One region of the Arthrobacter agilis genome, then DNA from elsewhere that is predicted to be linked to it. Evidence: riboswitches for the same ligand, from Rfam matches in the RefSeq annotation. Region 1 holds a riboswitch; each other region holds the start of a gene.
The links. A riboswitch is a leader RNA that binds a small molecule or an ion and turns the genes downstream of it on or off. The one in region 1 is predicted to bind S-adenosylmethionine.
Positions count from the first base shown of each region.

Region 1 (2,254 bases):
GCGGGACTCACGGACCGACACCGTCCCTGGGTCGACGAAGGCGCGCGTCGGCTCCAGGATGATCAGCCGCGCGCCCTTCCCCCACGAAGGACACCGCCATGACCACACAGGAATCCGAGGCCCGATCCCTGAGCCTCCCTGCCACACCCCCACCTGCTCCCCCGCTGTCGGGGGATCGTCTCCAGCGCGGTGCCCCCGCGCTCTCGGAATCCGACCTGAAACGCCAGCTCGAGCGTCGTCGGGAGACCGAGCGGAAGCTCGCCCTCCACATCCAGACGTATCGGGAGACCCACCCTCTTCCCCCCAGCCACTGATGCCGTCCCCGGCGGAAGACTCTGTCCGCTTCCGCCGGGGACGGGCTCGGTAGGCTTCCGCCATGGACCAACAGCTGCACTTCCTCACGGTCGCGGTGCCGGACCTCGACGCCGCCCGCGCGTTCTACGCCGACGGGCTCGGCTGGACGCCGGTGGTGGACGTCCCCGACGAGGTCGTCTTCTACCAGGTGGCTCCCGGCATGCTGCTCGGGTTGTTCATCGCCCACAAGTTCGCCCAGGATCTCGGGCTCGAGACCGCGCCGGCACCCGCCGGTATCACGCTGTCCCACAACGTCGGCGGTCCGGTCGAGGTCCGCGCGGCCATCACTGCCATGACGCGCGCCGGCGGCGTCCTCCTGAAGGAGCCGCAGCACAGTGCGTTCGGCGGGATCTTCCACGCCCTCGTCCGTGATCCGAGTGGGGTGGTGTGGGAGGTGGCGCACAATCCCGGCTGGCAGATCCTCGACGACGGCACCGTCGTGCTGGGCTGAGCGCACCCCTGCCGTCGTCATACGCTCTTCGTGCGCCGACGGACATTTCCGCAGATGTCACATTTCTTTTTGTTGATCGAATATCAGGGGCTTCTGCCTATAGTTGTTCCAGCTTCAAGAGACGCGGTCGCAAAGCTCCGACTGGACCGCGCACCAACCCCATGTTCCTGGGTGGTTCGGATGACGAAGCGGCCTTCTCCTCGGCACTCGGTGCTGGTCCGGTGCAGGCAAGAGCACTCCGAAAGGCACTCATCGTGAGCTGTACAGCCCTCCCCTAGCCGGATCACGGCGCATCGCGCCCTTTTCTCCCTTTCTCCTTTTTTCTTTTTCTTCCCTCCTGGCGAATTGTGCTGTGCGCTGCGCCAGAATGCACCCGAGGAATTCTTCATGAATGCATCCGTACTTCGCCCTGCCCGAAATCGAAAGCTGTTCGGACAGGTCACGGCGCTGTCCGCCGTCGGCCTTCTCGCCCTGCTGACCGGCTGCGCCGGGCCGGCAGCCCCATCCTCCGCGACGAGCGGGGAGCCGGTGTCCGGCGGCATCCTGGACGTGTCCATCTCGGCCGAGCCGGGCTGCCTCGACGGCCACGGCATCTCCGCGACACAGCAGCAGTTCCTCGGCCGCCTGATCTACGACAACGTGGTGACCCTCGACGAGAACGGGGATGTCGCGCCCTACCTGGCGGAGTCCTGGGACGTCTCGGAGGACGGCAGAACGTACACGTTCCACCTCAGGCAGGGTGTCACCTTCAGCGACGGCTCACCGTGGGACGCGGAGGTCCTCGGGCAGAACTTCGAGCACATGAGGGACCCCGCCACGAAGTCACCGCTCGCCGCCGCGTACATCGCCCCGTACGTGGACGGCACGGTGGTCGACGACTACACGTTCGAGGCCCATCTCGCCTACCCCTACACGCCCTTCCTCTACACGCTCGCGCAGTCCTGGCTCGGCATGAACTCGGGCAAGGCCATCACCGAGGCGCCGGAGACACTGTGCCAGAAGCCGGTCGGCACCGGTCCGTTCACCGTCGCCGACTACGAGCCCGGCCAGAGCATCAGCTACACCAGGCGCGAAGGGTACGACTGGGCGCCGGAATGGCTCGAGGGCGACGGCGAGGCGTACCTCGACGGCGTGGAGGTCACCCTCGTCAGCGAACCCGTCATCCGCCACCAGTCGCTCGTCTCGGGCCAGTACGACCTGACGGAGAACCTCGCGCCGCAGAACGCCGCCGCCGTGCAGGCGGATCCGAACTTCACGTACGAGAACCTGCCCCGCACCGGCAGCCCGTACGTGCTCGGCTTCAACCTCAGCCGTGCCCCGTTCGACGACCTCGCGGTGCGGCAGGCGTTCGCGGCCGCCGTGGACACGAAGGCCGTCACGGAGAGCCTCGGCTTCGGCACCTACACGCCGATCGACAGCTTCCTGTCGAAGGAGAGCAAGTACTACGAC
Region 1 covers NZ_JAUSXO010000001.1:1,492,656-1,494,909, forward strand. The annotation lists gene QFZ50_RS06740 (hypothetical protein) at 99-314, shown strand; gene QFZ50_RS06745 (VOC family protein) at 377-805, shown strand; SAM riboswitch class IV at 918-1,045, shown strand; gene QFZ50_RS06750 (ABC transporter substrate-binding protein) at 1,193-2,254, shown strand, end outside.

Region 2 (2,254 bases), 1.3 Mb from region 1:
ACCCAGGCCATGACGACGGACGGGTGGCCGACGCGTCGCAGCCGCAGCTGATGGCGACCGATCTCGGTGCCACCCGCGGCGACGGCGTCTTCGAGTCGATGCTGGCCGTCGACGGCACCCCCCGCAAGGAGCAGGCGCACCTGGCGAGGCTCGCGTCGTCGGCCGCCGCCCTCGACCTGGCCGTGCCCGGCGCCGACGCCTGGGGCCGGGCGGTCCGCACGGCCCTGCGCGAGTTCGCGGCGGCCGAGCCCGACAGGACCAGCGCCGTCGTGAAGCTCGTCGCCACGCGCGGCGTCGAGGGGGCGGGGCGGGCGACGGCGTGGGTGCAGGTGGCTCCGGTCCCGGCGGCGACGCTGGCGCAGCGCGCGGCGGGCCTGCGGGTCCTCCTCCTCGAACGCGGGTACGACAGCACCGTGGCGCAGCGCGCGCCCTGGCTGCTCATGGGAGCCAAGACCCTCTCCTACGCCGTGAACATGGCCGCGATCCGCCACGCGAAGGCCGCCGGCGCCGACGACGTCATCTTCACCTCCTCCGACGGCAAGGTCCTCGAAGGGCCCACGTCCACCGTGCTGCTCGCCCGCGAGCGCGACGGGCGGAAGACGCTCGTCACGCCGCAGCTCGAGAGCGGCATCCTGGCCGGCACGTCGCAGGCGGCGCTCTTCGCTGCGGCGAAGGGGCAGGGCTGGGAGCTCGGCTACGGACCGCTCGAACCGCACCACCTCTTCGAGGCCGACGCCGTGTGGCTCATCTCGAGCATCCGGCTCCTCGCGCCCGTCCTCTCCCTCGACGGGCAGGAGCTCCGCACCTCCGCCGCCCTGACCGCCGAACTCACCGACCTCGTGGACCGTTTCGTGTAATTTCCGCCACATCGCGCGCCCTGATGCGCGGAATTCCGCGTCAAGGGGCGGATCGGCCGCCGTCCCGTTTTGACCCGGCGCTCCGTGCTGCCCTAGCGTTTTGCTCAAATCAAGAGTTCCAGCCCTCAGGCCCTGGCCGGCTGGACAGCAACCCTCTCCCGTAGTGGGGTGCTCCAGGTGAAGATTCGGCCGCCGGGTCCAGTCCCCCGGTAGGCAAGTACGGCGTCGTGCGGTCCTGTCCCGGTGTGTCGTCCGGGGCCGCCCGCCACAGACGCGCACAGCCCAGAACAGCGAGCATGTCACCCAGCAGCCAGCAGTCCCCTCCCGCCGGTCTCCGGCGTCGCCCAGCACCCCACCCCGTGGGCCCGCATCCGGGCCCGCCAGCACGAAGGACACCATGAACCTCTCCCGCAAGGTCCTCGCGGCCCTCGCCGTCCCCCTGCTCGCCCTCACCGTCTCCTGCGGCAGCAGCAGCAGCAGCGAACCCACCGAGACCACCGACGCCCTGGCCGGCAGCGACCAGCAGTCGCTCGACCAGTACACGACCGAGACCACCACCCCGATCGAGGAGATCGACACGGCGGGCCTCGGCCTGATCACCGACGGCACGCTGCGTGTCGGCACGCTCTCGGACGCCCCGCCGAACATCTTCCTGAAGGACGGCGTCTTCACCGGCTACGACAACGAACTGCTGCGCGCCATCGGTGACAAGCTGGGCCTCGAGGTGGAGTTCGCCTCCACCGACTTCTCGGCGCTCCTCGCCCAGGTGCAGAACAAGCAGTACGACGTCGGATCCTCCTCGATCTCCACGACGGAGGCCCGCCGCGAGAACGTCGGCTTCACCAACGGCTACGACTTCGGCTACATGGCCGTCGTCGCGAAGACCGACTCCGCCGTCACCGGCTTCGACTCCCTGTCCGAGAGCACGCGCATCGGCGTGGTCCAGGGCACCGTCCAGGACGACTACGTCACCAACACCCTGGGCCTCGAACCCGTACGATTCCCGGACTACAACACCGTCTACGCCAACGTGAAGAACGGGCAGGTGGACGCCTGGGTGGCACCGTCGCAGCAGGCCACCGGCCAGGTGAAGGAGGGCGACGACACCACGATCGCCGAGACCATCATCAACACCGAGAACTTCACCGCGTACGCCGTGAACAGCGAGAACCAGCCGCTCATCGATGCCCTGAACGCGGGTCTCGACGCCGTGATCGCCGACGGCACGTGGACCGAGCTCACCCAGGAGTGGTACCCGGACCGCGAGATGCCCACCGACTGGAAGCCCGGCAGCAAAGCCGTGGACGTAAAGTAGCGGTCCCTGCATGGACGCCCTGGAACAACTCGGAAAGACCTTCTTCGACTGGGAGGCGATGGTCGCCGTCCTGCCGGACCTC
Region 2 covers NZ_JAUSXO010000001.1:2,835,119-2,837,372, forward strand. The annotation lists gene QFZ50_RS13185 (aminodeoxychorismate lyase) at 1-857, shown strand, start outside; SAM riboswitch class IV at 965-1,083, shown strand; gene QFZ50_RS13190 (ABC transporter substrate-binding protein) at 1,255-2,172, shown strand; gene QFZ50_RS13195 (amino acid ABC transporter permease) at 2,183-2,254, shown strand, end outside.
Region 2: linked by a shared signal. The riboswitch ahead of QFZ50_RS13190 (ABC transporter substrate-binding protein) and the one ahead of QFZ50_RS06750 (ABC transporter substrate-binding protein) in region 1 are both predicted to bind S-adenosylmethionine.

Region 3 (2,254 bases), 780 kb from region 1:
CCCAGGTCTCGAAGGCGAGCTGGACGTCGGGCAGCTCACCCCCGGCCTCCAAGGCCAGCGGCCCGATCGACGCGATGCGCAGGAGTCCGTCTCCCGACGGAGCGCCGTCGATCCCGGGGTGCAGCGGTGCAGCAGGGTAGGCGGTCACGAAGGGCTAGGCTCCTTTGGCGGCGCGGAAGCCCGCGTCGAGGTCGGCGAGGATGTCGTTGATGTTCTCGAGGCCCACGGCCAGCCGGACCAGGCCGGGACGCACCCCCGCGGTGAGCTGGGCCTCCGCGCCGAGCTGGCTGTGCGTGGTGGACGCCGGGTGGATGACCAGCGAGCGGACGTCGCCCACGTTCGCGACGTGGGAGTGCAGCTCGAGGGCGTCGACGAAGCGCTTGCCCGCCTCCAGTCCCCCGGCGATGTCGAAGCTGACGATGGCCCCCGTGCCGCCCGGGCCGTACTTCCGCCCGCGCTCGTACCACGGGCTGGAGGCGAGCCCGGCATAGGCGACGCCCTCGACGTCGTCGTGCCCCTCGAGCCACTCGGCGACCGCCTGGGCGTTCTGGACGTGGCGCTCCAGGCGCAGGCTGAGGGTCTCGATGCCCTGCGCGATGAGGAAGGCGTTGAAGGGCGACACGGCGGAGCCGAGGTCCCGCAGCAGCTGCACCCGGGCCTTCAGGATGTAGGCGAGGTTGGCGCCGAGCGCGCCGCCGACCCCGAGGTCCCGCGCGTAGACGAGCCCGTGGTAGCTCTCGTCGGGCGTGTTGAAACCGGGGAAACGGTCCGGGTACTGCGCGAAGTCGAAGTTCCCCGAGTCGACGATGACGCCGGCGATCGCGGTGCCGTGCCCGCCGAGGTACTTCGTGGCCGAGTGCACCACGATGTCCGCGCCCCACTCGATGGGCCGGATCAGGTAGGGCGTGGAGAGGGTGTTGTCGACGATCAGGGGCAGCCCGTGCTCGTGGGCGACGGCGCTGATGCCCTCGAGGTCGAGGACGTCCTGCCGCGGGTTGGACACGACCTCCCCGAAGAACAGCTTCGTGTTCGGCCGGACGGCGGCGCGCCACTGCTCGAGGTCGTCCGGGTCCTCCACGAAGGTGGTCTCGATGCCGAACTTCTTCAGGGTGTGCTTGAAGAGGTTGTAGGTGCCGCCGTAGAGGCTGGGGCTGGCCACGATGTGGTCCCCGGCCTCCGCGATGTTGAGGACCGCGAAGGTCTCCGCGGCCTGCCCCGAGGCGAGCAGCAGCGCGCCGACGCCGCCCTCGAGGCTCGCGATCCTCGTCTCCACCGCTTCCTGGGTGGGGTTCCCGATGCGGGTGTAGATAGGGGCGAGTTCCGTCAGTGCGAACCGGTTGGCAGCACTCTCCGCACTCGGGAAGACGAACGACGTCGTCTGGTAGATGGGGAGCGCACGCGCTCCCGTGGCTGCGTCCGGCACCTGGCCGGCGTGGATCTGGCGTGTCTCAAAGGACCAATCGTTGGACATGGTGCTCCCTGTCGAAAGGGCTCCTCCTCGTCCGCTGCCCCGCCGGCGGACTTGCCGCCCCGGGACCTCGGCCCCGCAGGAGCCCGCGCTTGCGCGGCGCCGGTCTGGCGCCGCACCTGGTCCTCACCCGGGGCACCCCACCGCGGTTGGAGGGTTGCCGGCCAGCAAGCCGGGGCTTCGTGCTGGCACTCATGACCTGCATTCATGAAAGCCCATGCGGGCGGATCCGGCAACACGTATGACATTGCGTGAAGTGGTGCCCCCGGCGTGCCCGCGGCGGGCGATGCGGCGGGCAGGACGGCGGACGGAACCGAGGGCGATCCCGGGGGCGAAACCGAGGGCGATGTCGAGGTGGCGGGAGGTGCGTCGAGGGGCGCACAGGGCGCGGGAACGGGAGTAAGGCAAGCCTTAGTCGAGACGCACATCACTTAGTGCAACACTGTCGGCATGCGCCTGGACCACGTCTCTTACGCCTGTGAACCCGATGGACTCGCCGCGACGGCCGACCGTATCTCGGCCCGGCTCGGCATGGAGCCCGTGAAGGGCGGTGTGCACCCGCGCTTCGGCACCCGCAACATGATCTTCCCCCTGGCGAACGGCCAGTACCTCGAGGTCGTCGAGGTCCTCAACCACCCCGCGTCGGACAAGGCCCCCTTCGGTCAGGCCGTCCGCGCCCGCTCCGAGGCCGGCGGCGGCTGGATGGGCTGGTGCGTCGCCGTCGACGACCTCGGGCCGTTCGAGGAGCGCCTCGGCCGCAGCGCCGTCCCCGGCAACCGCAAGTTC
Region 3 covers NZ_JAUSXO010000001.1:710,172-712,425, reverse strand. The annotation lists gene metX (homoserine O-acetyltransferase MetX) at 1-148, opposite strand, end outside; gene QFZ50_RS03070 (bifunctional o-acetylhomoserine/o-acetylserine sulfhydrylase) at 155-1,471, opposite strand; SAM riboswitch class IV at 1,552-1,668, opposite strand; gene QFZ50_RS03065 (VOC family protein) at 1,919-2,254, shown strand, end outside.
Region 3: linked by a shared signal. The riboswitch ahead of QFZ50_RS03070 (bifunctional o-acetylhomoserine/o-acetylserine sulfhydrylase) and the one ahead of QFZ50_RS06750 (ABC transporter substrate-binding protein) in region 1 are both predicted to bind S-adenosylmethionine.